Regions from separate parts of the Leucobacter denitrificans genome, predicted to be linked through region 2. Evidence: predicted binding sites of a transcription regulator. Region 2 holds the regulator's gene; the other holds the start of a gene.
What was found. Region 2 encodes LexA, which represses DNA repair genes until DNA is damaged. Its sites were predicted from a motif close to TCGAACANNTGTTCGA; they were not measured.
Positions count from the first base shown of each region.

Region 1: a site for LexA is predicted at 3,940-3,955, ahead of H9L06_RS10160 (phosphorylase family protein). Genes of this name have one in related genera too.

Region 1 covers NZ_CP060716.1:2,103,864-2,118,474, forward strand. The annotation lists gene trhA (PAQR family membrane homeostasis protein TrhA) at 1-637, opposite strand, end outside; gene H9L06_RS10140 (isoprenyl transferase) at 750-1,535, shown strand; partial or broken gene H9L06_RS10145 (amidohydrolase family protein) at 1,740-2,845, shown strand; gene H9L06_RS10150 (S-ribosylhomocysteine lyase) at 2,842-3,333, opposite strand; gene H9L06_RS10155 (hypothetical protein) at 3,411-3,674, opposite strand; gene H9L06_RS10160 (phosphorylase family protein) at 4,006-4,560, shown strand; gene H9L06_RS10165 (AI-2E family transporter) at 4,566-5,501, opposite strand; gene H9L06_RS10170 (TIGR00730 family Rossman fold protein) at 5,671-6,678, opposite strand; gene H9L06_RS10175 (bifunctional pirin family protein/GNAT family N-acetyltransferase) at 6,663-8,012, opposite strand; gene H9L06_RS10180 (hypothetical protein) at 8,232-9,059, shown strand; gene H9L06_RS10185 (sortase family protein) at 9,137-9,775, shown strand; gene H9L06_RS10190 (DUF6457 domain-containing protein) at 9,833-10,120, opposite strand; gene mobA (molybdenum cofactor guanylyltransferase) at 10,117-10,728, opposite strand; gene H9L06_RS10200 (molybdopterin molybdotransferase MoeA) at 10,725-11,966, opposite strand; gene H9L06_RS10205 (helix-turn-helix domain-containing protein) at 12,123-12,725, shown strand; gene H9L06_RS10210 (MFS transporter) at 12,761-14,002, opposite strand; partial or broken gene H9L06_RS10215 (nitrate reductase subunit alpha) at 14,178-14,611, shown strand, end outside.
Region 2 covers NZ_CP060716.1:21,180-35,790, forward strand. The annotation lists gene metE (5-methyltetrahydropteroyltriglutamate--homocysteine S-methyltransferase) at 1-1,321, shown strand, start outside; gene H9L06_RS00115 (uroporphyrinogen decarboxylase/cobalamine-independent methonine synthase family protein) at 1,330-2,481, shown strand; gene H9L06_RS00120 (methylenetetrahydrofolate reductase) at 2,478-3,371, shown strand; gene lexA (transcriptional repressor LexA) at 3,412-4,074, opposite strand; gene H9L06_RS00130 (LysM peptidoglycan-binding domain-containing protein) at 4,303-4,707, shown strand; gene H9L06_RS00135 (histidinol-phosphate transaminase) at 4,752-5,825, shown strand; gene hisB (imidazoleglycerol-phosphate dehydratase HisB) at 5,893-6,501, shown strand; gene hisH (imidazole glycerol phosphate synthase subunit HisH) at 6,498-7,139, shown strand; gene priA (bifunctional 1-(5-phosphoribosyl)-5-((5-phosphoribosylamino)methylideneamino)imidazole-4-carboxamide isomerase/phosphoribosylanthranilate isomerase PriA) at 7,162-7,911, shown strand; gene H9L06_RS00155 (SseB family protein) at 7,926-8,807, shown strand; gene H9L06_RS00160 (sodium-dependent transporter) at 8,869-10,431, shown strand; gene H9L06_RS00165 (MetS family NSS transporter small subunit) at 10,428-10,568, shown strand; gene H9L06_RS00170 (branched-chain amino acid transporter permease) at 10,571-10,897, opposite strand; gene H9L06_RS00175 (AzlC family ABC transporter permease) at 10,894-11,604, opposite strand; gene H9L06_RS00180 (DUF1844 domain-containing protein) at 11,620-11,985, opposite strand; gene infC (translation initiation factor IF-3) at 12,233-12,829, shown strand; gene rpmI (50S ribosomal protein L35) at 12,883-13,077, shown strand; gene rplT (50S ribosomal protein L20) at 13,119-13,505, shown strand; gene H9L06_RS00200 (TrmH family RNA methyltransferase) at 13,591-14,394, shown strand; gene H9L06_RS00205 (Dyp-type peroxidase) at 14,403-14,611, opposite strand, start outside.

The DNA of each region.
Region 1 (14,611 bases), 320 kb from region 2:
TGAGTCCGCCGACGACGACGAGCACCATCGACGCGAGGTTGGCATGCGCGATGTCAACGATGTACATCATGGCTGCCCACCCGAGCAGCACATACAGCGGAACGTACAGCCATCGCGGCGCGCCGATCCAGAACACTCGAAAACCTATGCCGAGTAGCGCGCCAACCCAGACGAGCACGAGCAGCAAAATGCCCTTTGAAAGCGGCAGAGCAAGTAGCGCGATCGGCGTATAGGTACCGGCGATGAGCAAGAAGATGTTGGCATGATCGAGTCGCCTGAACACCTGCTTGGTCGTGGGCTTCCAATTGATGCGGTGGTAGAGCGCCGAAATGCCAAACAGCAGCATGCTCGACAGCATGAACACGGCCGCGGCCCACTTCGCGATCGCGCCGTGCGCAAGTGAGATGAGCACAATGCCGGCCGCGATGGTGATGGGAAAGTTCGCGGTGTGGATCCACCCGCGCCACAGCGGCTTCACCTCTGCGATGGGTGCAGAGTCTGCAGAATCAACAGGCTCAGCGCCGTGACCATGCTCGAGCGTATCTTCGAGCAGAGGGAGCGATATGCCATCGGGCTTCGGAAACGAGCGGCTCTTGTCGGGGCGCTCGGGCTGAGCCTCGGAGGCAGTGTCATTCATGAATCGAGTGTATGTTGCGCACAGATCTAGTTGGGCATATATGTAGAGAATCCCCAGTAAACACTGGTGGATCGCCAGGCTCTTCGTGCGAAGACATCGCTACAATAACTGGGTGACGACACCCAAAATCGCGCCGCGCGCCGGCCTGCTCTACCGCCTGTATCAGCGGAGGCTGCGCCGAGAGATTGTGCCGGGCCGCGTTCCGCAGCACATCGCGGTGATTGTCGACGGTAATCGCCGGTGGGCGAAGCAGCGACTGCAAGAGCGCGCTTCGTTCGGGCACCGTGCGGGCGCACGGAAGATCCCTGAGTTCTTGGGATGGTGCGAGAATGCGGGGGTAAAAACAGTAACGCTCTACCTTCTCTCCGCAGACAACCTGACGTCGCGAGACGCGACCGAACTCAACGATCTCGTCGGAATCATTGCCGAGCTTGCGAGTGAGCTCGCGAAGAATGAGCGCTGGCGCGTCAAGCATGTTGGGTCGACGACCGGGCTGTCGCCGGAGCTGTGTTCGGCGCTCGCAACAGCAGAAGAGCACACGAGAGGGAACGCCGGCCTGCATGTGAATCTTGCGGTCGGCTACGGAGGTCGAAGCGAGATCGCGGCGGCCGTGCGCAGTGTCATCGAAGAGCACAGCAAGGCTGGGGGCACACTCGACACTCTCGCCGAGACGATCACTGAAGAGATGATCGGCGAGCATCTGTGGACGCGGGGGCAAGCTGACCCTGACCTCGTGATCCGCACATCGGGCGAGCAGCGCCTGAGCGACTTCATGATCTGGCAGTCGGCCCACTCTGAGTTTTACGTCGTAGAAGCGCTCTACCCAGACCTTCGTGAGGTCGACTTCTTGCGTGCATTGCGAGATTATTCTTCGCGCCAGCGCCGCATGGGTGGGTAGCCTGGGCGCATGAGTGACTTCACGGTACTTCGCGCAGACGCAATGCTCACCCCGGGTGGGGTGGTGACCCCAGCAGAACTTGAGTTCGATAGTGGTGGATCCATAACCTACGTCGGCCCACCTCGCGCTGACAGCAGTGTCACGCATGACTTAGCGGGCCACGCGCTCATGCCCGGCCTCGTGAACGGCCACACGCACTCGGCGATGACGCTGCAGCGTGGCGTCTCAGATGACGATGACTTCATGACGTGGCTAGGCAAAGTTCAAGACGTTGAGCAGAGGCTCACGCATGACGACCTCGTGGCAGGGCTCGAGCTCGCGCTCCTCGAGATGATCGAAACGGGCACGGTCGCATTTGCCGACATGTACTACTGGGATGAAGAGCTCATTGAGCGGGTGCGTGCCTCGGGAATGCGCGTGTTTGCAGGTCTCGCGTGTTCGGCTACCGATCATGTTGCCTACCCGACAGTGTCGCCAATCACGGGTGCCGAGGTGCTCGATGAGACTGAGCGGCTGGCCGCGAAGTATCGTGAGGATCCACTCGTTCGCGTCGGTTTCGCGCCGCACGCCCCGTACACGTGTACCCCGAGTTCTTGCGTGAGGTGCGCGAGCGCGCGATCGCTTCTGGAATCCCGATCCACACCCACGTCTCGGAGTCGGCGGCCGAGGTCGCGCAGCTGACAGAGCAGTACGGCAAGACGCCGGGGGAGCACCTTGATTCGCTCGAGTTTTTTGACGCCAACGTGCATGCTGCGCACTGCGTGCATCTCACCGAGAATGAGATCGTCACGTTCGCGCGCACGGGCACATCGGTGAGCCACAACCCGGTGTCAAACCTGAAGCTCGGCAACGGCGTTGCTCCGCTGCCCGAGATGATCGCGTCGGGGGTTCGCCTGGCGATGGGCACTGATTCGGTCGCGAGCAACAACTCGCTTGATCTGTTTGAGGAGCTCAAGCACGCGACAATTCTTCACCGGGGTGCGAGGCAAGACGCGGGTGCGGTGCTCGCCCCGAGCACGCTACACATCGCGACGCAGGGCGGCGCAGAGGCGATTGGGTTTCCGCTATCTGGTGCGCTTGAGGTCGGTAAGTTCGCCGACGTCATCGCGGTGGATCTTGGGGTAACCACGTTCGCCCCATTGCAGGCCACCGCGCTCGTATCGCATCTCGTGTTTGGGGCAACCGGGCGCGATGTAGCGCATGTCTTTATTGGCGGCAGGCACGTCTATGCCGACGGGAAGCACCTTACGCTCGACGCTGCGGCGGTGCGGGCACGCGCGACGGAGGTGCGAGCGCGGCTCACCGCTTAGGCGATAATCGACCGATCGAACGCGTCGATGCTGATGCCCTGATCGAGCACGACCTTCGCCCATTCCTTCGCGGAGTGCAGGCTGTGGTCGCGGTAGTTACCGCAGCTCTCGGCCGTTGTGCCGGGAACGTCGTTCCACGTCACGCGATCCACAATGTCTTCGAGCGAGGCCTTAATCGCCTGAGCGACGACGGCCGCGGTGGGCTCGCCCCAGGCGATTATATGGAAACCCGTGCGGCACCCGAACGGAGAAATGTCGATGAGCCCCTCGAACCGGGTGCGAAGGAGACCCGCGAGCGTGTGCTCGATCGTGTGCAAGCCAGCGGTCGGAATCTCGCCCTCATTCGGCTGCACGAGGCGGATATCGAAGTTCGAGATAGCGTCACCCTTTGGCCCGTGCTCGACGCCGATGAGTCGAACATAGGGTGCGAGCACCTTCGTGTGATCGAGGGAAAAGCTCTCAACCTCGGCAAGCTCTAGATCAGTCATGCGGCCAGTGTATTACCGGCCGCATGAGGTGAGTCAAACGCGAGGCGACTGTGTGACAGTTGGTGAAGCGCTGCTTGTTACGCAGCTCGGCTGAACGCGATGCGAGCATTGTCGCCCGCTGCATCAACCGACACGTCCCAACCTGCGCGGTTTAGGTGCGCTAGGTCGCGACGTGCGTCACCGTACTTCTCGGTTTCGACTACGTACAGGGTGCGGCCTGCGCTGCGATACACCGAACGGTGCTGTGCCCAGTTGGGAATGTGCATGGTGGAGTTCTCGCCGAGCGAGTGGTACGGGGTACGCGGTGCTGGGCGGATCTGGTTGTCATAGTGAGTTTGCATAGTTATGTCCTTAGGTTTGTCGCGCAGCTTCGGCCGGGCGACGGTTCTTTCAGCGCGAACCAGTCGGTAACGCGCTGGCGCGGCAGGTGTGCTCGCGCATGTTGTTCACGCGGGCGCTGAGTGCGGCGCAATGCGTGGGCGGCCTCGGTAAAGGCCCCGTCTGATCGCAGTGGATCAGGGTGAGTCGCTATGAACCTCGCTGGAATGGGAATCTGCCCTGCACTGGGCGAAATCGCGGGTCTCGAACGAACTCGACTTCTCATAATAGAACAAATTTTCGAATACCGCTAGTCTGGAGTTCGTTTACAAGGCACCGAACCCGGGGAGTTTCATGGGAGACCAGACCACACTGCTGGTATTTGCGCACGGCGACGAGGCATCGGCCTTCGCAAATGTGGCCCATTTGGTGACAGGCGTCGGCAAGATCAACGCCTCGGTCTCGCTCGCAAAAGCTTTGGCCGGTCATGCGTATGAGCGAGTGGTCGTGCTCGGCACCGCGGGGGTCGTGGATGGCGAGCGAGGAAGGCTCTCCCTCGACACCATTTATCAGGTGACGGCGCTTCTGCAGCACGATTACGCGCTAGCATCGCCAACACTGAAACCGGCAGGTGAGCTGGTATTGCAAGACACCGCGACTATGGCGACCGGTGACCAGTTCGTGACGAGCGACGAGCAGCGAACACACATCTCGGGCCTCGGCGCGCAGCTCGTCGACATGGAGGGGTACGCCTACGCGAGCGTGTGCGAACGCTTTGGTGTGCCTCTGCAGCTCTTCAAGATTCCGTCGGACTATGCCGACAGTTCGACGACAATGCAAGATTGGGACGACATAGCGGTGGCGAAGAGTCACCAGCTTCGAGAGTTTTGGGACTCGAAGCTGGTCTGATCCGCCTACAGCACCACGTCGTGCCCTGTTTTTCCGCGCACGCGATCACCCGAGAGCCACCGGAGCCAGACGAGGTCCGAGTCGCGCTCGAGTATGAGTGCTCGTATGAGCAGTGTGAGTGGGATCGCGAGAATCGCGCCGAGCGGTCCAATGATGAAGGTCCAGAACAGAACTGACGCGAAGCTCAGGGTGAGGCTCAGGCTCACGGCATCGCTCACAAACTTCGGCTGAATGAGCACCTGCAGCAGCACGTTGGCAACCGAGTACACCACGATCACGCCGACCATGAGCGGAACCCCGCCAACCACAAGGGCGAGGATCATGGGTGGCACCAGTCCAAGGATGAAGCCGATGTTTGGCACGAAGTTCGTGACAAAGGCGAGAATCGCCCACACCAGTGGCGCAGGAACCCCCATGATCGCGAGGGCGACTCCATCGACCGCGGCAACGAGTAGACCGAAAGCTGCGTTCACTACGTAGTACCTGCGAACACTGCTGTTGAACTTGCCAATTTTGCGGGCGCGGGGTGCAGAGTCTGGGCCGAACTCGTGTGAGGCACGATTGAATCTCGCAGCGTCTGCCGCCATGAAGATCGCGTAAGCAAAGATGAAGAAGAGTGCTGCGAACACCCCAATGATTCCGCCTCCGAGCGACGTCGCGTAGCCAATGAGTTTTGCGGGGGTGAGGTACGCGAGGGCAGCGTCAGAGACCTGGGCGTCGAGCCCAAAGGTTGCGAGCCACTCAAGGGTATTGTTCGCGGTGTCGCGCAGATCTGGAGCAAACGCGATGACGAGCTGAGTGAACTCGGTGGTGGCCCACGCGAGCATTCCCGCGAGTACGAGCAGGATCGCCCAGGAGACCGCAATGACGATGGTGGTCGAGATCCAACTCGGCAACCCAGCCCGGTCGAGTGGGCGCCTGATGGGATTGCAAATAATCACAATGACGGCCGCGATTGCGAGTGGGCCGATGATGTCTCTCGCTTAGGAAACCCCTGCCAGTACGATCACCGAGGCTGCAAGCCCGAGAAGTACTGCGAGTGCAGACGTGATGCCACGCTCAGTTGAGGGGCCGTGCTTCATCGCGGAATCCATAGGCCCAGCGTAGTGGCTACACCCACTTTGGCTTCGGAGGCTGCCAATTGGCGATTTTCTCAAACAGCTCGTCAGTGCTCGTCGCGACGATGAGCGAGTCACGTGCGACAGGTGTCGAGAACCCTGAATCGACCATGTGGTCGATCATGCTGATGAGCGGCTGCCAGTACCCGTCGATGTCGAACAGGGCGACGGGTTTGGTATGAATCCCGAGTGTGACCCAGGTCCACACCTCGAAGAGCTCTTCGAGCGTTCCCGGGCCGCCTGGCAATGCGACGAACGCATCGGTAAGGGCGGCCATGCGCTGCTTTCGCTCGGTCATCGTGCGCACGACCTCGAGTCGCGTCAGGCCCTCGTGCCCCGTCTCGCCGTTGATGAGCGCTTCGGTAATCACCCCGAATGCGTTTCCGCTTGACTCGAGCACGCCATCGGCAACGGCGCCCATGAGCCCTACTTTTCCACCGCCGTAGACAAGCTCGATTCCCGATGCCCCAAGGGCCGCGCCAAACTCACGTGCGACCTGCTCAAACCTCGGGTTCACGCCGAGCGCAGACCCAGTAAATACCGCAACTCTCTGGGCGGGTCGTGCGGAGTTCGCGAGCGCAGGGAAAACGTGCAGCGTGTTGAGCGGGGCCATCGCGGGGTGTGGATCGTCTGGGTGCAGCCATTCCAGGTGCTCGATTTCGGCGCGCGGCCGATCCACCGTGACGAACGGATGCTCATAGACGTGCGCGAGCACCTCGAACCCCGACTCGTTCGCGGCTGGGGCACGAAAATCGCCAAGGCCGCGAAGTCGCAGTGGATCGAGCTCGACGCCAAGCTCCTCAGAGAATTCGCGAATCGCAGTGTCGCGGGGGTCTTCGCCGACCTCGGGCTTGCCTCCCGGCAACATGAGGGTGTCGGTGCCGCGCTTGCGCACGTTGAGCACGCGGCCTTCGGAGTCGCGCATCACCACCGCGCTCACCTCGATCGTGCGCACTGGCGTTGAGTCAGTTTCGACCGGGTGTGTTACTGCGTGGGCCAATCGACGAACTCCTCAAACTCCGGATGCTTTTTGAGCCACGCGGCAACGTAGGGGCAATACGGCACAATGCGGCTCCCCGAGTCTCGCACGTCGGCAAGAGCCCATGTCACAAGCTTCCCGGCAAGTCCGCGGCCACCGAACTTTTCATCAACCTCGGTATGGATGAATGCGACTCCCTTGCCACTTTGAGTAGACCGGTACTTCGCGAACCCCGCTAGCTCACCGTTTACCGCGATCGTGTACCGACGCTCATCAGGCACATTCTCGATATGAATGTGCTCGCCCTGCTCTGTCATCTCATCATCCTGACTCTGCTGTGTGGTGGGAAGTGGGGGTAGGTGCCCGCGCGGCTTCAGCCTCGCGATGGGCGCGGGCGGCGCCGGCAATGGTGGATCGGGCTCATCGTCGGGAATTCCGAACTGATCGTCTTCCCTCGCGGTTCCGTCGATTGTCGCCATCCAAGCCTTGCGCGCAGCGATAACTTCTTCGTGGCTGCGACCCACGAAGTTCCACCACATTACGAGCTGCTCTCCGAGCGGTTCGCCGCCGACGAGCATGAGGCGTGCGCCCTCGCTGCCTGCGGTGATGCGCAACGACTCGGCACCTACCGGCGCAAACCCGAGCTGTGCCCAGCCAAGCGCCTGCGGAGGCCCGTGCTCACCGTGACTGAGCGTCACATCGCCGGTGTCGACTAAGACGCCATGCTCGTGCGTTCGATCCACCATCAGGTCGAGCGTGACCTCCGGATCGAGCGAGATCTCAGCCCCGACCGTCGGCGTGTGTGCGTGCACAGGCGACGTATCGCCGAGGAGTGACCCGAGAAACACCTGAGCCCGGTACCCATCGCCCGCAAGCAGCGGAGGCGCATAGTGGTCGAAGCGCTTGCGCACGTGGCGGGTGCGGTCGGGGAGCGCGATCCACAATTGCACACCGTGAAGAATCTCAGTGTCGGGCGTCGTGCGCTCTGAGTGGCTAATGCCAGAACCCGCGGTCATGAGGTTGAGTTCACCCGGCCGAACGATAGCGTGATTGCCGGCGCTGTCGCGGTGCTCAATTGTGCCAGAGAACACCCAACTCGCGGTTTGCAGGCCGGTGTGCGGGTGAGCCGCAACATCCATGGGGCGAGACGTACGCATGTCATCCGGGCCGTAGTGATCAAGGAAGCACCACGCGCCGATGAGGCTCCGTGCCCTCTGCGGAAGTGTGCGCCGCACGTTCATCGCTCTGAGCCCGCCGAGGGGCACGTCACGGGGTTCGAGCACCTCGATTACTCTCTGGTCGCTCGACTGCTCGGCACAGATCGTTTCGGTCGGGTCTACCTCAAGATTGCTCATGGCGGCCTCCTGTCTGGCAGCCTACCGAGGGTTGTGCGTTTGCGGCAGGGGAGGGGCCCACTGCTGTGCAATATCTGCACGGGCGACGAGCTTCATTTGTGCTCGACCCGAATGTCGCGTACGTTCTTGCAGTGGGTGTGCACAACTGCAGTGACGCCCATTTTCCTATCTGTATAGAAGGATCTGAGGGGAGATTCTCTTTAAACGAAAGAGTCTCAAATGCAGAAATCTAATTCGGCAATGCTCAAGATTGGCCTCTCGGCCGTCTCAGCACTCGCAATCTCGCTGGGCGCAGTTTCCCCAGCGTTTGCGGCAAACATTCAAGTTAGCCCAGAGAATATCGCTCCGTTCGAGGTCGGCGGCAGTGGATCGGAGCCTGGGTACAACTACGACCAGTGGCACATCGGGTCGCAGACGAACGCCGATGCCGCACTTGAGACGAGTGTCTCATTTGAAGAGTGCTCGCTGACCACGCTCACACCAACGGCGCCGTCGACGAACAGCAACGTGCAGGTGCTCAAGGGGTTCCCGGTTGACGCGCGTCCGACAACTGACGTATCAACCGCGCCTATTGAGGGTGTTATTAATTCGACCTCGATCTCAGTCCTCTCCGGCCCGGTAATTATTGATATGCCGATGGCCGTTATGTGGAGCGGTGAGGATGATCCAGTCGAGATGACGTTTCGCTCGGAGCCGCTTGGGCCCGGAACCTACAATTTTGCTGACCTTCGTATTATTGAGTCAGGGGACCTTGGTGAGATCTTGGACCCTCTTGACGGCGCGCCGACATTCGGTGAAATGCTCGAGTACTTCCAGGCCGACATCGACGAGTTCGGTGCCAACTACCAGATCCTGGGGGTAGGGTTCACCGGCGCAGAGGGCTCAGCAGTCGAATCGTTGGCCTTTGGCGGCGACACCTACGTGTTTGGCGAGGGCAACTGTGTCACTGCGCAAGAAGGCAGCGGCGGAGACAAGGCTGGTAGCGGTGGCAAGACGACCACGGCCGTCGCAGCCACCCCTCCCACCAAGATCGAGACCGCGGTTTAACGCCCGATTCACGTAGCACTGAGGTGCTTGCTGGGACGATTCCGCAAGCGCCTCAGTGTGCAGCTTTGAGGAGACTCGTGAGTGACGAGGTTATAGAAGAAGTTCCCAAGGGTCGAAAGCGACGACTGTGGTGGTATGTGGGAGGCGCAGCAGCGCTCGTCGCGCTCGCCGCGCAGATCGCGGTGCTCAGTGGGCTGTTCGCGAATGACCCTGGGGATGAGCTACAGAAACCCGTTTCGGCGTCGACTCGCGAGCGAGATCCACACCCTGAACCGAAACCAGAACCCGAAGCTGGACCCGAATCACCGGCGGCGCTCGACCCCGATCTGGCCGTCAACATCGAGAATGTGCGGGAAATGCCCTACTCGTCGGTATGGCGGCCCGCGGATGAGGGGCAGGGATTCTGGCAGATTGTTGATGACGCCTACGGCTACCCGAGAGACGGCGGAACGGACTTTATACTCGCGCACTCTTGCGACAACCGAGATTGTGCGGGCGACGAACTACGAACTCTCGAGGTCGGAGAAACGCTCACCTACGAGGGCGACACCTACACTGTTGAAGACAAACGGTCGATCATGAAAGACGAGATTGCATCGCAAGACATATGGACGCATGACCCTAATCGTTTAGTCATTGTCACGTGCATCATTGAGACAACGTGGGAGTTCTCAGACAAGAACGAGATCTTCATCGCGACGAAGACTTCGGGGTAGCACCGACACTGGGTTAGTACCGACGCTGGTGAGCGCCGACACCAGGTTGGAGCCCGGCTAGTTCGCAGACTCCTGATCCACCTCCCATGTTTCGGCCAGAACCGAAAGGTCGGCAGCCAGCGTCTCGAGTGTGGCTCCCTCACTCGAGCGTCGGCCCAAGGCGAGACCGAGCAAAAAGGTGCTGAGTGGTGCGGCAGGTCGTGCGACCCCGTGAGCCACATCTGCCGCCACGTCGAGAATGAGCGGAATCGGCACCTCCGCTCGATCCAGGTGTAGCGTCCGTGCGGCTCGCTCTAGCCAAGCATCAAGCGCCTCCGGGGGCAGTCTCTTTGGCTCGTTCGTCATGGTTGTGTCCTTTCCTGTGATCGAGCATGTGCGAGTTGTTCGGGTGTGTCAATGTCGAGCGTGGTGCCGTTCAGTGCCTCGACCTGCTCGAGATCGAGTAGTTTAAAAACCACTTTGAGCGGACGATTTGCCAGACTTTGCCCTGAACTCGTGAATTTGTGGATCGCGTCGCGTAGCGACCTAGTGCGCAGGCAGCTCGCGAGCCACTGCGACCGCCCGTCTTCGTCGACGAGTATGAGGCCGTCTGCATCAGGCGCCGATGGCACGCTGAGCTGTTGCACTACCTCTGCGGGGTGCACGAGGTCACAGGCGAGCAGCATCACGAACGGAGACTCCACCTCATTGAGCCCCGCCGCGACCGCCTGGAGCGGGCCCGAGAATGGAGGATCCTCTCGAATCACTCGGTCGGCCAGCGAGCCAGTGTGATCCGGTCCGACAATTATTGTGCGGTGCGCTCCCGCCGCGCGTGCAGCGGCTGCCACTCGGTCGATAAGACGCTCACCCTCAATCTCGATTGCCGCTTTGTCGGCACCGCCTAGGCGCGATCCACGCCCGCCGGCGAGCACGATCGCGTCGAAGCTCTCACCGATTCCCAGGGCTGTGCTCACAGTAATCCTGTCTCGATAACCCGGACCTGATCGCCAGCTGCAATGTCACCACGCCCAGGCTCGACGAGCGCGTACCCGTCGGTGGCCCCGTGTCTTCCGACCGAGTGCGACACCCCTTTCGGCGGTACCGCCGGGGCACAGGTGAGGCCCTCGGGCCCCTCGGAAAGCGTCACGGGTAGCACCTGTAAGACACCGGACTTGCCGCGCCATCCGGTTGTCGCCGTAGCTTCGAGGCGCCGACGCTCAGGAGCGGTGATGCCGGCCATCTTGCGCAGTGCAGGCCGCACGAATAGCTCGAAGCTCACTGCGGCGCTTACAGGGTTGCCGGGCAACCCGAATATGAAGGCGCCTGCGCTGTGCCGGCCCGAGCACTGGGGCTGGCCCGGCCGAACGGCAACCCGCACAGAGCGTATTTCCGGTTCAGGTTCAAGGGCGATCCGCACGACGTCGTGCAGACCCGGCCCGACACCTCCTGTAGTGATGACTGCGTCGTGATCCGCCGCGAGTTGCGCGAGCCGCTGCCGCAGCGAGGCCGCATCGTCGGTGATGTGCTCGACCGTGCGCGCCTCGATTCCTACTTCTCGCAGCATTCCTGAAATGAGCAACGAGTTCGACTCGGGAATCTCGCCGCGGAGAAGCGGCTGCCCGGGTTCACGTAGCTCTGATCCGGTGCTTACGACCGCGACGCGTGGTGTGCGATATACCCGAACCGACGCTACCCCGGCAGCAGCAAGAGCGGAGAGTCGTGCAGCACCGAGCACTTCGCCAGCGTGCGCGATCGTCTCTCCCTGAACCACGTCTTCGCCGCGCCTGCGAACATTCGCCCCACGGTCAACGCCGCGAAGCACCTGAACTTGGTCATCGGCCCACCCGTCGGGCTTCGAGCCGCGTGTGAGTTCAACGGGAATCACGGCATCTGCCGCAGTGGGAACCGGAGCCCCCGTCATGATCCGCACCGCTGAGCCTGAAGGGAGATCTGGGTCGAGGCTGCTTCCAGCCTCGACCTCACCGATGACACGAAGCATCACAGGAGTTTCGTCGGTTGCTGTCACCGTGTCAGCCGAGTGGATCGCGTACCCATCCATCGCCGACGCGCTCCAGAGCGGCAGATCGACCCCGGCACTCGCTGACTGCGCGAGCACACGCCCGTGCGCGCCCGCGATCGAAACCTCGACGATCTCGGTCGCCTTGATACGCGACAGGATCCACTCTGAGTAAACCTCAGGCAATTCGGTCACAGTGCACCCCTCATTTCATGTTCATTCTTCACCACTCCGGCGGTGTGCGCCACGCCTTATCTGTTGTCTGTGCTCACAAGGTTTGGATAGACTCAAATCATGCCCCGCCGTGTCGAGGATTTTCGAGGATTGACGCAGGCTAGCAGAGTGAAACTCATGCGAGCCGTGCAAGATGAGCCCGGGCAAAAGCTCGAAGAGTTGGCTGCTCAGGCCGAGATTCATATCAATACCGCACGAGATCACCTGCGTGTGCTCGAAGAAGAGGGCCTCGTTGCGAGCAGGCCCCTGGCGACGGGAACTCGGGGTCGACCGCCGGCGGGCTTCTACCCTGTTTGCGGGCCGGGAATGAACCCGAGTGCCGACGAACGAGTGATGGCGTCGCTGTCGAGGGGCGACATGCTTCGTCGGCTCTACCCATCGCTCGACAGAAGTTCGGTGATCGGAGAGGAGGCGCAGCATCAGATCGATACGCTCGTTGCCCACCTCGAAGATGTCGGGCTTGAGCCCGACCTCGATCTCGACAGGCTCGAGGTCACAGTTGTGCCGTGCCCGGAGTACGATCTGTGCGACGAGAATCGAGCTTCGATTTGTGATGTGCACGAGCGCTTGATTCGGGATCAGTTGAGCCAGGTGTCTGGCCCGCTTGAGGTCGAACAGCTTGAGCCTTTTGTGACTCCTGACGAGTGCAGGCTCACGCTCTCGATGCGCAAGCAGCGGCTGCCAAATCCGGCCATGCCTCCGCGCAAACAGCAACGCTGAACTCACCTGACTGGTAATTAACGCAGCCTTGTCGCCTACTTCGAGCGTGCCCCCTTGAGCATGCCCGCGACAACAAGCGCAAACGCGCCGACGAGCACGAGTAACCATAGGCCCAGCGAGTACGAGTTGCTCTCGGGGTGGTAGGTCGCGCCCATGACGAGCGGCGGGAAGTATCCGCCGAGACCGCCCGCAGCCGCCACGATACCGCTGACTGCGCCGACCTTCTCTTTCGGGGTCGAAGGCCCGATCCACGCAAAGACCGCACCCATGCCGAGCCCCATAGCCGATGCCATTGCGATGAACGTGACGCCAGTGAGGATTCCCTCAGCAGGCTGCTGACCAACCACGTACGCAAGCGTCACAATGCCCGCGAGTGAGATGAGCGAGATGATTTTCGGGCCAAAAATATCAGCGAGAACGCCACCAATTGGGCGCGCGACCACCGCGGCGACGGCGAACAGTGCGGTTCGAGTGCCAGCGCCCACCGGTTCGACGTCGTCTGGATAAATCGTGACGAGATACTTCGGCAAGAACGTTGAGAACGCGACGAAGCCGCCAAATACGATGCCGTAGAGGAACGACATTTCCCACGTAATCGCAAGCTTAAGCGTGCCCATGACCTTGGGGAGGAACGGCTCTCGGTTTGGAACCCATTCTGGGGATTCGCGCATGAAGAACCACACGATCACCGCCATGACGAGCATGATGCCGGCAACCAGAAGATGGGTTTCGAAGTACCCGATGGTGCGCAACAGGCGCGGCGTTACGAATGCGGATACTGCAGTGCCGATCATTCCCATGCCGAACACACCGGTCGCGAAGCCGCGACGTTTTGGTTCGTACCAGGCGCTCGAGAACGGAATACCAATCGCGAAGATTGTGCCCGCGACACCGAGGTACGTGCCGGCAATGAACAGCAGAACGAAGCTGCCGATGGACCCCGCGACTGCAACGAGTAGCACCGCAGGTATCGAAATGAGCAGGATAGCCGTGAACATCTTGCGCCCGCCGAACCGGTCAGTGAGCGAGCCGGTGATGATGCGACCGAGTGCACCGACCAGCACCGGGGCGGCGAGCATGAGCGAGATTTGCCCCTCACTCAGCTGCATCTCTTCCGAGTAGAACGCCTGGATCGGGGAGATAATCATCCACGCCCAAAAGCCAACCGTTGAGGCGAGCATGGCGAGAATGACCTGCGTGAATTGACCGCGCAGATTGCCGGAAGTTGTAGTGATTGCGGTGTCGTTCATGAGTACTCCGTTCACTGAAGTCGACACTGTTGAGCCTGAGACTAGCCGTGGATCAGGCTGCCTGACTAGTGCTTTGCCCGTGATTATTCAGAATTAATCATCAGATGTCACGATCTGAATAAACACGGTGCAAAGGGTTCCAATTCGTCGCAAAAAGGGAGACTCTTGGGGAGACAACGTTTTCCGGGGGAGGAGTTCCGCCATGAACGACAGGCCGAACGTGCAGACACACGCTGCAACCGATGGTGCGCTCGCCGACACGCTACTGAAGATGGGGCGTTTCCTTCGTCCCGGCGAACAGTCGCAGGACTTACGTGCGCTGTTTCTTGATGGTGGGAGGCAGGGCGATGTGTTCTACCGCGACCGCTGGGCGCATGACAAGGTGGTGCGCTCGACGCACGGCGTGAACTGCACGGGCTCATGCTCATGGAAGGTGTACGTCAAAGACGGCGTCATCACCTGGGAAGCGCAGCAGACTGACTACCCATCTGTTGGCCCGAACTCACCCGAGTATGAGCCGCGTGGCTGCCCACGCGGTGCAGCCTTCAGTTGGTACACCTATTCGCCGACGCGCGTGCGCTACCCATATATTCGCGGCGTTCTCGCGGAGATCTATCGAGAGGCAAAACGCCAGCA
Region 2 (14,611 bases):
GACCGTTATAGGCACGTCCAATAATCTCCAGCACGTACCGCACGACGTGAACGATGAGTCAAAGCTTGACGCCAGACTCAAGTCCTGGCTTGCATTCGCCGATCAGAAGGTCGAACAGGTTGCGACGCTTGCTCGCGGGCTAGAGGGCGGTGCCGCCGCTATCGAGTCAGAGCTCGCCGAGGTGGATCGCGTGCTCGCAGATCGCCAGTCCGCTCCAGGTGTGCGGGTTGGCGCGATCCGCGGTCGCGTTGCCGCCGCGAGTGATGCCGACCGCACCCGTGTGAGCGAGGGTGAACGACGCGATGCACAGCGTGGGCTCAACATACCGCAGCTCGCAACGACGACGATTGGGTCGTTTCCGCAGACCGCTGAGATTCGCAAAGCGCGCTCGGCGTTTGGCAAGGGGGAGATCGACGAAGTCGCATACGAGGGTTTCTTGCGCGAGGAGATCGAGCGCGTGATCCGCCTGCAAGAGGAGATCGGGCTCGATGTGCTTGTGCACGGCGAGGCCGAGCGCAACGACATGGTGCAGTATTTTGCCGAGCTTCTCGATGGTTTCGCCGTGACTGAAAATGGCTGGGTGCAATCGTACGGTAGCCGTGCGACCAGGCCCTCAATTCTCTGGGGCGATGTCTCGAGGCCCGCACCGATGACCGTTCGCTGGTCTTCATACGCTCAGTCGATCACTGACCGTCCGGTGAAGGGAATGCTCACCGGCCCAGTGACAATTCTCGCGTGGTCCTTTGTTCGTGACGATCAGCCGCTTGGAGACACAGCTTCGCAGGTCGCTCTCGCGCTTCGTGACGAGATTGACGACCTCGTCGAGGCAGGAATCGGCATCGTGCAGGTCGACGAACCGGCCCTGCGCGAACTACTACCGCTCGACGCAGACCGCCAATCCGCCTATCTCGACTGGTCGGTGGCAGCGTTCCGCCTCGCTACCGGTGGCGCCGCCCCCGAGGTGCAGATCCACACCCACCTGTGTTATTCGGAGTTCGGCCAGATTATCGACGCGGTCGATGGCCTCGACGCCGACGTGACCTCGATCGAGGCTGCGCGCAGCCGCATGGATGTTGTGGTGCCGCTTGGCGAGCACGGCTATTCTCGCGGTATTGGCCCGGGTGTGTATGACATTCACTCGCCTCGCGTTCCGAGTGTCGAAGAGCAGACCGAACTCATTCGAATTGCGGCAGACAACATCAAGGGTGAACTGCTCTGGGTGAACCCCGACTGCGGTCTGAAGACTCGTGGGTACAAGGAGACCGTGGCGAGCCTCACCAATCTCGTGCAGGCTGCCAAGGCCGTACGCGCGAGCGTCTAGGAGTAGCCGTGACACAAGCAGTGTGGCCGGAGGGGGTGCTGCCAACCGAGCAGGTTGGCTCACTCCCGCGGCCCGCTCGGCTGCAGCGTACGGTGCTCGATGCAGAAATCGGCGTGGTTTCGCAGGCAGAACTTCGTGAGGAACAAGAACTCGCCGTGAAAGACACGATTGAGCGACTCACGCAGACTGGATCGCCGATTGTGAGTGATGGTGAACAGCGGCGCCAGAGTTTCGCGAGCTATCCGCTCGCGAGTGACAGCGTTGAGGAGGGGCCTGTTTTCGCGGTGTTTGCCGATGGACACCACCGCGTTGTACCGAGCCTCGCGCGTGCACCATTCAGGTTTCACTCGTGGGCTGCAGATGATGTTCGGGCCGCCAGGCAATACACCGAACTGCCGCTGAAGCAGGCCGTGATCTCACCGTCGATGCTGTCGCTCATGGTGCCAGAGACTGGACTCGACGGGTACTCGCGTGGCGAATTTCTTGGAGATGTCGTCGAAGGCTGCGCTGAGGACATCCGGCGATGCTTCCGAGCCGGGGCGATCAGAGTCTCCATTGATTTCACCGAGGGGCGTTTGGCGCTGCGCCGTGATCTCAGGGCACCGTGGGCAGGGCCGCAAGCCCTTGCTGGATTCATCGATCTGTTGAATCGAGTGCTCGACAGGCTGAGCGACACCGAGCGAAGCGCGGTTGGCGTGCACACCTGCCCCGGAAACGACAACGACTCGGCGCACAGTGCAGATGTTGATTACGCCGAACTCATTCCCGAGCTCTTCCAGATCGAAGCCGGCTACTTTCTCGTGCAGGCAGCGAGCGAGCAAGAACCAGACCGCGTGGCGCGATTGGTTGGAAGGGAGCTCACGAGCTTGCGTGGTGCAGGACGTGCGGCACCCCGAGTGCTCATCGGAGTTACGAACCCCACGAACCCAAAGCTTGAGACAGCCGAGGGCGTGCGTGATCAGCTACTCCGAGCAGCTCGATTCATTCCTGCCGAACTCCTCGGATCCACCGATGACTGCGGCTTCTCGCCCTATCTTATCGATGACAAGCCGAGACACGGCTCACCAGATTTTGCGCGCGACGTCGCGTTCGCAAAGATCGCGGCAAGAGTTCGGGGCACCGAGCTCGCGTCCTCCGAACTCGCAGGCAGTGGATCATGAGCGCAACCCTGCTCACAGGGAGCGCACCAACGCGGGCGCGCTTCTCATTCGAGGTGTTTCCCGCGAGGTCAGGAGCGGCAGCGCTCGCCCTTGGGAACTCGGTGCAGCACCTGTCTGCGGTTGGGCCAGACTTCATCTCGGTGACCTACGGCGCGAACGGCTCAAACCGTGATGCCTCAATCGACCTGCTTACATACCTGCGAAACCACACCGACGCGCTTCCGCTTGCCCATTTCACGACCGTGAGTGAAACACGCGAGCAACTGAAGACCCAGATCCACCGCATCATGGACGCAGGAGTGCACGACTTCCTCGCGCTGCGCGGAGATCCGCCGCACGGCCTCGACGAGCAAAGCCCCGAGATTACGGGGTCGCTCACCTCTGTGGAGCTGACAGAACTTATTGCTGAGGTTCGCGCGGAGCGCCCAGCGTTCACGAGTGTCGGTCGCACTGCCGTGGCTGCCTACCCAAACGGACACCCGCTGTCGCGATCGAGATCTGCAGACATTGACTGGTTGATCGCGAAGCAAGAGGCCGGAGCGCAGCTGGCTATTACACAACTGTTCTTCCGCGCTGAGGAGTATCTTTCGTATGTGGATGAGGCGAGACGCGCGGGTCTCACCATCCCGATACTGCCGGGGCTCATGCCGGTGTCTACAAGCGCGCAGCTTCGAAAGGTTGCCTCTCTCGCGGGGCGACCAGCACCCGTTGAACTGGAGCGGGCGATGGAGGAAGCGGGCGGGTTTGCACCCGAACTCGGAGTCGAACACACAATTCAGCTCGCCCGTGAGTTGCTTGCAGGCGGAGCTCCGTCGATTCACCTCTATACGTTTAACCGCCATGAGCAGGTGTTGGCAGTGCTTGAGGAGCTCAAGCTTCTCGAAGCGTAGCCTGTGTTGTCACACGATGTTTGGCCGGTGGCCGCGGGATTTACACTGACCGGAATACCGCGACAACCTTGCCAAGCACTTCTGCATGATCACCGAGTATCGGCTCGAACGCGCTGTTTCGGGGGAGCAGCCAGGTATGGCCGTCGCGGCGTCGGAACACTTTCACCGTGGCCTCTCCATCGAGCATCGCGGCGACAATGTCACCGTTCTCTGCCTCGCGCTGTTGGCGAATGACGACGAAGTCACCGTCGCAAATAGCTGCGTCAATCATTGAATCGCCAACGACCTTGAGCATGAACAATTGCCCATCGCCGACAAGCTGTCGGGGGAGCGGAACGACCTCTTCGACCTGCTGATCTGCCGTAATAGGAACACCCGCAGCGATCTGCCCAACGAGTGGCACGTACGCGGTCTCTTGCGCTTCGGTGATCGGTGCGTCGGTGATTGCGCTGGTGGTTGAGGCAAGCTCGATAAGAATTTCGAGTGCGCGTGGTCGATTTGGATCGCGACGAATGTACCCGCCGAGTTCGAGCCTCGAGAGCTGGTGCGTGACGCTGGAGAGTGAGGAAAGGCCGACGGCGTCACCGATCTCTCGCATGCTCGGAGGATAGCCACGGGTTTCGACAGAACGTGCGATGCACTCGAGAATTGCCTGCTGTTTCTCGGTCAGGGGCTTCGCGGGGCGTGATGCGGTATCGCTCATCGCAGGTCCTCTCGTGTCGAATGTCGGAGGTGGGTGATTAGGTGACCGTGTAGTTCGAAACCCTAGCCGCAATGTTCGATGCGAGGCAAACATTCGTTCGAGTGTCGTCTCAAAAAGCTCGAAACTTGTTCGAATATGAGGCTTGCAATTGCGAACTATCGAAGATATATTCGAAACAGGTGTTCGAGTAACTGAGTTGCTTCGAACACGAAACGAGAGGAACACCTCATGACCGCACTTGCAAACGTCACACAGATCGAGTCGATCCGCGTTCAGGCGCCCACGACCAAGTTGCGACTCACGCGTCGCGGTCGAGTGGTTTTCGGGGGTCTCGCCACGATCCTGGTATCGGTGGCACTCGGCCTCGCTGCAACGCTTGGCGCCACCGGCGCAATTGCGAGCAATTCGCAGAACGCTCAAGAATTTCCTTACGTGCTCGCGTTGCCGGGTGATTCGCTCTGGAGTATCGCTACTGAGCTCGATCCAGCAGCCGATCCGCGTGAGGTAGTGAACGATATCGTTCGGCTGAATCAGATGTCTGACTCAGAGATCCAGGCTGGTGAAGCTTTCGCGGTTCCACTTCGTTACGCAGACGTGAATCGCGTGTTCCCTGCGACAGAACTCGAAGGCTGAACGCCCTGAAATTGTCTGGTCGTATCGCTCGCTAGAATTGCAGGGTGGCTGAACTGAGCGATCTTCCCCTCCGCGCCAATCTTGTTGGCAAGACTCCATACGGTGCACCCCAGGCTGCGGTGCCTGTTTCATTGAACGTCAACGAGAACACTCATCCGCTTCCAGAGGCTTTTATTACTGAAGCAGCTGCCGCAATCGCTGAGGCGCTCAGGGGAGTGAACAGATACCCCGACCGCGAGTTTCTCGAACTGCGTGCGGCCCTGGCGGATTACCTTGACGCGGGTTTGGTCCCAGAGCAGATCTGGGCGGCCAACGGGTCGAATGAAGTGCTCCAGCAACTGCTCCAGGCGTTTGGTGGCCCCGGCAGAACCCTCTTGAGCTTCACTCCGACATATTCGATGTACCCATTACTCGCAGACGGTACAGATACGAAGTGGGTTGGGGTTCCACGAAATGCCGACTTCACGGTGACACCTGAACTTGTCGTCTCCGCGATCCGAGAGCACAACCCAGACATTGTGATCTTGTGTAACCCGAATAATCCGACGGGCACCACGCTCAGCGCTGAAACAATACTTGCTGCCTATGATGCATTCGACGGAATGCTCATTGTCGACGAGGCTTACCACGAGTTCAATGCTGGCGCCGAGAGCGCTGTCGACTTACTGCCTGGCAGGCACCGACTCGTCGTGAGTCGCACGATGAGCAAGGCCTTCGCGTTTGCTGGCGTGCGACTCGGATACCTCGCTGCTGACGCAGCTGTGATCGATGCGCTGAGACTCGTGCGGCTGCCGTACCATCTCTCTGCGCTCACCCAAGCTGCCGCAATTACAGCAATCCGTCACTCTGGCGCGATGCTTGGCACGGTCGGTGAGATCCGCGAACAACGAGATCGTCTTGCGGCAGCATTGAACGAACTTGGTTACACAGTTCACCCTTCGGGCTCAAACTTCTTACTCGTTGGCGGCTTCGCCGATCCAAACGCGGTGTTCGAGACGCTTCGCGAGCAGGGCATTCTCATTCGAAACCTCGATATTCCGGGGCACCTGCGCATCACTGCTGGTACCGAGTCAGAGACGACCGCAGTGATCGAGGCGATCACTGCGCTTACCGCCTAAATCTGCGCGCGAGGCGCAAGGCTCCGCAGGGAGTGAGTGTTCAACACGACACGGTAGGATCGAAGGTATGACTGAAGGTGCCCGCATCGTGACCCGCACACGCTCGACGAGCGAATCCTCGATTGAAATCACCCTGAACCTTGATGGCACGGGTGAGTCGACCATTGAGACTGGCGTTCCGTTTTTTGACCATATGCTCACCGCATTCGCGCGGCACTCGCTCGTTGACCTGAACGTCAGCGCTCAGGGCGACACTCACATCGACATTCACCACACCGTCGAGGACACGGGAATTCTGCTCGGCCAAGCGATTCTCGAAGCGCTCGGCGACAAGAGCGGCATCTCGCGGTACGGCGACGCCCTCGTGCCACTCGATGAAGCACTCGCGCAAGCAGTGATCGACATCTCTGGCCGCCCCTATCTTGTGCACTCTGGTGAGCCGACGGGCTTCGAGTACCACTTGATTGGTGGTCACTACACGGGCTCGATGGTGCGTCACTTCTTTGAGGCGCTTACCTTGAATGCTCGCCTGACCGTTCACCTGCGTCTCATTGAGGGCCGAGATCCACACCACATTGCAGAGGCAGAGTTCAAAGCCTTTGCTCGCGCATTCCGCCAGGCGAAGGCACAAGACCCGCTCGTCACCGGAGTTCCCTCCACCAAGGGAGCCCTGTGAATGGAGCCGATGCACCTCGGGTAGTGGTGCTCAACTATGGCTCAGGCAACATCCACTCGGCCGCCAAAGCGCTCGCTCGCGCCGGAGCTGCGGTAGAAGTCACGGGTGACGCAGACAGGGCAATGGAAGCAGACGGCTTGTTTGTTCCTGGTGTTGGAGCATTTGATGCCGTGATGCAGCAGCTGCAAGCGATTCGTGGTGATCAGATTATTGATCGCCGGCTGGCGGGCGGTCGGCCCGTTATGGGAATTTGCGTTGGCCAGCAGATCATGTTCGAACGGGGAATTGAGCGTGGCGTCGAGACCGAGGGTCTCGGGGAGTGGCCGGGTGTCGTTCATCAACTCGATGCACCGGTGCTGCCCCATATGGGCTGGAACACGGTGACGCCACCGCAGGATTCAGTGCTCTTTAGAGGCATTGAACGTGAGCGGTTCTACTTTGTGCACAGCAACGCGGCTACTGAATGGACACTTGAGGGTCGCACGGCTGCGACCATGCCCCGGGTAACCTGGGCCGAGTATGGCGAGCCCTTTATTGCGGCCGTCGAAAATGGTCCATTGTGTTCAACCCAGTTTCACCCAGAAAAATCAGGCGAGGCCGGAATCCAGCTGCTCCGCAACTGGATCGCGTCGCTCTAGTTCGTTTCACCAAGGAGTACTGATGACAGAGCTCGCCTCACGGCCAAAATTGCAGCTTCTTCCCGCGATCGACATGGTCGACGGCAAGGCGGTGCGCCTGACCCAGGGCGAGGCCGGCACCGAAACGAATTACGGCAGCCCCGTCGACGCCGCGCTTGATTGGGTTGAGCAGGGCGCTGAGTGGATCCACTTGGTCGACCTCGACGCCGCGTTTGGGCGGGGGAGTAACGTCGACGTCGCGAAGAAGATCATTTCGCGCGCCGGCAAACAAGTCAACATTGAGTTCTCTGGTGGAATTCGCGACGACCGGAGCCTTGAACACGCCCTTGAGATGGGCGCAAAGCGCGTGAACTTGGGAACCGCAGCGCTTGAGAATCCTGAATGGACCCGTGCTGTTATCGCTCGGTTCGGAGAGCAGATTGCAGTCGGACTCGATGTGCGCGGAGAAACGCTTGCTGCGCGCGGGTGGACTGAGGAGGGCGGAAACCTCTGGGAGGTGCTCGAGCGCCTCGAAGCCGCTGGATGCCCGCGATACGTCGTCACAGATGTCACCAAAGACGGAACAATGCGCGGGCCGAATATTGACCTGCTCACGAAGGTTGCAGCACGCACTGACAAGCCTGTCATAGCCTCCGGAGGCATCTCGAGCCTAGACGACCTTGCTGCGCTGAGAGACATTGTTTCGCACGGCATCGAGGGTGCGATCGTCGGCAAGGCGCTATACGACGGGGCATTTACCTTGGCGGCAGCCCTTGATGTAGCGGGTCGGTAACACGCGAGATCACGATGGCGATCAAGAAGCTACCCTCGACGGGTGACACGCCACGCAACACTGGTGTGCCCGAAAGCCTCGTGCCTGGCGGCGAGGCCGATTCCGCGGGGTTTCCCTGGGCTGGCAGAACGTTTGACCATCACGAGACGGCCTTTGCGGGAGACGATGGAGATACCCCGGCGGCGCTCGCGGCTGCGGTTCGTGACATGCGTGAGGCGGCGGCTCAGTACCGTGAGGCTCAGAACCAATTAAGCATTGAGCGGCTCGCGGCAACACGATCCACAGTGCTCCTTGAGCTCTCACAATCTCGGGTGCTCGTTCCGCTGCTTGCAGAAGCGGGAGACATCGGTGAGACGCCTGATGGCAAGATTGTCGAAAAGACCCAGGAGCTTTCGATCGTAACTGTTGAGGGCCCAGACGGCAGGCGTGTTATGCCGGTCTTCTCCTCGACCGAAGCAATGCGAAATTGGAACCCAGAGTCACGTCCGATTCCGGTGCCTGCGCCACAGGCCGCGCTGGCCGCTGCGCAAGAGGGCACCGATCTCATTATTGTGGATCCGGGAATGGCAGACTCTCAGTTCGGTGTTCGCCGCACTGAGTTACAGGCGGTCGCGCTCGGTGAGCCGCGCGTTCCTGCGTGGGCAGATCCCGAGGTGCGCACCGCGTTCCTTGCGGGCGCCTCAGGTGAGAGCCAGGTGAGTGCTCTCGCACTGTTGCCCGGGGATCCCGATGGCACGCTCACGGCCGCCGAGACAGATGTCTATCTCATTGTCGAGGCCGGGCTCGATCGAGAGCAGCTCACCGAACTGCTTTCACGGCTCCAGGTCAATTGGGCGAATAGTGCGCTCATTGCCGAACGAGTCGACTCGATGCGGTTCGTGCCCAGAGCTCAGTAGGCGACGCGACCGCTGTTACCCTAGAGGGGTTTCAGAAATCCGGGTTCGAGAGGATGTTGCCATGAGCACCGCGAAACCAGCTGCCCCTCCAGCCCGCGCCGAATGGACAGGGCAAGTCGGGTTCATTCTTTCAGCAGTCGGGTCCGCTGTCGGGCTCGGCAATATCTGGCGTTTCCCCGGCGTCGCGTACGAGAACGGTGGCGGCGCGTTCCTCATTCCGTACATCGTTGCCCTGCTTACCGCTGGCATTCCGATCCTGTTTCTCGACTACGCAATCGGTCACCGCTACCGCGGCTCGGCCCCACTCGCGCTTCGCCGAATCGCAGGAAAGCTGGGTGAGGGAATCGGGTGGTTCCAGGTGATGATCTGCGTGTTTATCGCGATCTATTACACTGCGGTGCTCGCGTGGGCCTCAAGCTACTTTGTGTACTCATTCGATATCAGGTGGGGTGACGATGCCACCGGATTCTTCGTGAATGAGTATCTACAGCTCGCCGACGCGCCGTTCACTCTGCACTTCGTGCCGTCGGTGCTTATCCCACTTGTCATTATGTGGATCGTCACCCTCATTGTGCTCGGCGCTGGAGTGGTAAAGGGCGTGCAGCGCATGAATGTCATCGGCATTCCGCTGCTCGTGGTCGGGTTTCTCGCCCTCGTGATTCGCGCACTCTTCCTTCCGGGGGCAGTGGATGGACTCAACGCACTCTTTACTCCAGACTTCTCGGCGCTCCTAATTCCCGGAGTGTGGGTAGCCGCGTACAGCCAGATCTTCTTCTCGCTTTCGGTCGCATTTGGCATCATGCTCACCTATTCGTCGTACCGCAGGCGCAAGTCGAACCTGACGACCCCTGGACTCGTCGTTGCGTTTAGCAACTCGTCATTCGAGATCCTTGCAGGAGTCGGCGTGTTTGCGACACTCGGTTTCTTTGCGCATCAGCAGGGTATCGGGGTGGGGGACCTAGAAGGCCTTACGGGTGTGGGTCTTGCATTCATGACGTTCCCCGCAATTGTCTCTGAAATGCCGGGCGGCCCAATCTTCGGCATGCTGTTCTTTGGGTCACTTGCGATTGCAGGCCTCACTTCTATGATCTCGATTATGGAGGTGATCCTTGCCGCGATCATGGACAAGTTCGGACTCACACGACTCCAAGCGACTTATCGCATTGGCGGAGTACTCGCAGTGATCTCAATTGTGCTGTTTGGCACCACTTCGGGCCTCACCGCTCTCGACACGATCGACAACTGGGCAAACAATATTGGAATCGTCTCGTCGGCAGTGGCGATGACAATTACGGTGTTGTGGATTCGCGGTTCAGGGCGCATGCTCGCTGGGCACCTCAGTGCACTATCGACGTTTAAAGTCGGAAGAACGTGGCTGTTCTTCGTGTCGATCCTTGGGCCCGTAGTGCTCGGATACATGCTTGTCGCGACCATTATCGGTTTGATTGCAGAGCCGTACGGCGGCTACTCAGCGGGCTACCTGCTCATTGTTGGCTGGGGCTCGGTCGTTTTGATGATTGGTGGATCGCTGATCCTCACCAGTCGCCGTTGGCGCTACAACCCAGATAATTTTGAACCGTGGCCGCAGGTCAATGCTGCGTCGCGGCAGGGAGGTGCAAAATGACCCCGATCGCGATTGTCTTTCTCGTGATAGCGCTCATCATCATCTGGGGCGGAATGTTCGCGAGCATCATTATGCTGAGTCGTAAAAGCGAAATTGACGTCTATCCAGGCGGAGGCAAAGACGTCTTCGGGGATTAGTCTCAGAAGAAGTTGACGAGCAGTACGTAGCAGGCGGTACCGGCTGCGACGCTGAGCAGCACCCGTCGCCGGCAGGTGAGATGCACTGCCACGGTGACTGCGGTGGCTACGAGCACCATCCACCAATTAGAGCCTCGAACCTGGAACTCTCCAACGAGTACCACCACTGCGAGGATGAGGATGATGCCAGCGGGCATCCACTCACCGAGGGACTTCACAAGTTTCGACTTGCGAAGCTTTGCAAGCATGGCAAACGGGAGCGCGCGAAGACCGAGGGTGATCAATCCGCCGAAGGCAATCGCAGCAATGAGGTACATCGTTTCACTCATGCGTGATCACCTGTTCGTGTTCGTGCTGCAGCAATGGCATACCTCGTTGCGAGAAGCACAGCGAATATAAGCAGCGCAGCAAGCATCGCGTTTGCCGGGTACAGTACGAGAGCAACTGACACCGAGAGCCCCGCAAGTATCGCGGATGGGAGCTCTCGTTTTGACCGAATCGCATCAAGCGTCATAACTATGAAGGTTGCAGCAAGCGCAAACTCGAATCCATGGATTGGCTCGTCGAGCGCTGACGCGATCGTGATGCCGATGAGCCCGCCGCCAACCCAGTATGCCTGCATCATGAGCTGGCCCGTGAGTATGCGTGCAGAAGTGAGCGAAGCCCGGTTCATCAGTGAGTACGTCACGTAGGCCTCATCGATGAGCGCGTACACCGAGTAGGCGCGGGGCAGTCCCTTCCGTACCTGGTTAAGCGGAAACGAGAAGGCGTAGAACACGTGCCTGAAGTTGAGCGCAAAGACCGTGACTGCAATAGTCACAAGCGGCACTGTGCTTGCAAGCATGCTGACGAGCAGGAGCTCGACCGATCCAGCAAAAATACCAATCGAGAGCGCGGGCGCGACCCACAGCGGAAGGCCTGCCTGCACGACAAGAATGCCGAGTGCTATTCCGAGTGGAAAAATAGCGATGCCGACGCTCAAGGAATCGGTGATGCCTGATCGCACCTCCTGCTTCACAGGAGCTTTCTCAGTCATTCAGAGGTGGGGGAACTAGTTCACCGGACCTGTGTACTTCTCGCCAGGGCCCTGGCCAATAGCGTCTGGGATTGGCGACGCCTCGCGGAATGCGAGCTGAACCGAACGCAGACCGTCACGCAAGCTACGTGCATGCATGTCGCTGATGTCAGGAGCGCCTGCAGTGATGAGTCCCGCGAGGGCGTTGATGAGCTTGCGTGCCTCATCGAGGTCGATTTGATTTTCTGGATCGTCGGCAAGGCCGACCTTGACCGCTGCGGCACTCATAAGGTGCACGGCTGCAGTGGTAATCACCTCAACCGCAGCGACATCAGCGATGTCTCGTGTTGCCTGTGCAACGTCTGACTCGTCGTTCGTCGGAAGTGCGTATTGATCGCTCATGAAAGCGCCCCTGTCTGTGTCGTCTTGGGTGTGCTAAGCTTGGTGAGGTTGTCGGCAGAATTGCCGATGCTACGGAAGAGGAGATTCTCCCACCCGGCACCACTCCAGGTTACCGGGTAGTTGGCACTCCGCCGCACATGCGGCAGCTTAAGGGTGTGGGTACGCGTGCGTTCCCGATCTCAATTTCCGTGAGCCTAAACACAAATGTTTAGGGTTCTTTCATCACACGAGATCAGAGGAGCAGGCGATCAGCGAGCCCCGTACGAATGACCGAATTCGCGTTTCCGAAGTGCGACTGGTTGGACCCAGTGGCGAGCAGGTCGGAGTCGTGCCGATCGATACTGCCCTGCGCCTAGCAGCGGAGGCGGATCTTGATCTCGTCGAGGTTGCCCCGAACTCGAAGCCGCCCGTGGCGAAAATCATGGACTTCGGCAAGTACAAGTACGAGGCGGCTCAGAAGGCGAAGGAAGCCCGTCGTAATCAGGCGAACACCGTACTCAAAGAGGTACGTTTCCGCCTGAAGATCGATAAGCATGACTACGAAACCAAGCTGAAGCGCGCGATCGGCTTCCTGTCGCAGGGCGACAAAGTGAAGGCGATGATCCTCTTCCGTGGCCGCGAGCAGTCACGCCCCGAGCAGGGTGTGCGCTTGCTCCAGCAGTTCGCCGAAGACATTGTCGAGTACGGCACCGTCGAGTCGAATCCCCGCATCGACGGCCGCAACATGGTGATGGTGATTGCACCTGTGAAGAACAAATCCGAGGCAAAGGCAGAGCAGAATGCTCGGCGCGCCGAGGAGAAGGCCAACAGGCGGGCTGACAAGCCAAGCCAGTCGGCTGACTAAGACCTCAACGACATAGCCGCCTAGGTGGCAGACCCACAACAAGGAGAAAACCGATGCCAAAGCAGAAGACCCATTCGGGGGCCAAGAAGCGCTTCAAGCTCACCGGCTCCGGCAAGCTGATGAAGCAGCAGGCCGGCATGCGCCACAATCTCGAGGTGAAGTCCTCACGCCGCAAGCGTCGTCTGAACGCTGAGCAGGTGCTCGCTAAGGGCGACGCCAAGCAGGCAATGAAGCTCCTCGGTCACTAAGCACGGCCCGACGAACCCAAAGTCTTTAAGGAAGAACTGAAATGGCAAGAGTAAAAAGGGCCGTAAACGCCCACAAGAAGCGTCGCGTTATTCTTGAGCGCGCCGAGGGCTACCGCGGGCAGCGTTCACGCCTGTACCGCAAGGCAAAAGAGCAGGTCATCCACTCGCTCGTCTACTCGTACAACGACCGCCGCAAGAAGAAGGGCGACTTCCGTCGCCTGTGGATCCAGCGTATTAACGCTGGTGCACGTGCAAACGGCCTCACCTACAACCGCTTCATCCAGGGCCTGAGCCTTGCTGGTGTTGAGGTTGACCGTCGCATCCTCTCGGAGCTCGCAACGAACGATCCAGCAACGTTTGCGTCGCTCGTCGAGACCGCGAAGAAGGCTCTTCCTGCCGACACCTCGGCTCCGAAGGCTGCAGCGTAACCTCTGCTTTAAAAGTCCCGTCACCAGGCTCGCCCGGTGACGGGACTTTTGTGTGTCCGGCTGCTCGCATCGTTATGCTGATCGAATGAGCTTCGAGATCCTCGACAACCCGAAAGCCGGTCGTGTAAAGCGTGCTGCAGCACTTTCGCGTAAGAAGGAGCGCCTCGAGTCTGGCAAATTTCTCGTGGAGGGGCCGCAGGCGGTTCGCGAGCTGCTGATGCATCGTGCCGACCTGATCGAGACGGTGTTCGCTACGACGGGCAGTGAATCGTGGCAGTTGGAGATCGATCGCCTCGCGTCTGAAGTTGAGGTATCGATTGAGCGGGTGACCGAGGATGTTCTCGCAGCGATTGCCGAAACCGTGCAGCCGCAGGGCGTGGCAGCGGTCGCGCGTATTCCTGAGACTTCACTCGAGCACGCGTTCGAAGGCGCAAGACTTGTAGCGGTACTCCATGAGGTTCGCGATCCAGGCAACGCCGGCACCGTTCTGCGTGCTGCTGATGCCGCGGGCGCCGACGCCGTGATCTTTTCTGGTGACTCGATCGATCCGTGGCACCCGAAGGTGGTGCGATCCACAACCGGTTCGCTCTTTCACTTGCCAGTCGTCGTCGAGAAATCGCTCGAGAGTGTGCTCTCTGCCGCGCGCGAGGCGGGGCTCGAAACGATTGCTGCGGATGTGCGCGGGGCGGAACTCACCGGCGCGACAGATGACCTGGCGGGCCCCATCGCCTGGGTGTTTGGCAATGAGGCCCGAGGTCTCGAAGAGGCACACCGCACGTCAATCGGTCGCTCGCTAAAGCTCCCAATCTTCGGAGCCGCCGAATCGCTCAACCTCGCGACAGCGGCTAGCGTGCTGCTCTACGAAACCGCGTTCGCGCAGCGTCGCTAATCAGGCAGCTAACTGGCAGATTCGTCGCTGTTCTCGCCGAATAGTGCGGCCCCGAGTATCTCCCCGGGTTGAAACCCGGGGAGCATTGCAAACACAGCGGAACCCGTGTGCGTGACCCACTCGTTGAGCAGATCTGCCTCATCGAGTCGCTGTTGAATTGGAACAAACTGGGTGAGTGGATCTCGCTGATAGCACCCGAACAGCAGGCCCGCTTCAT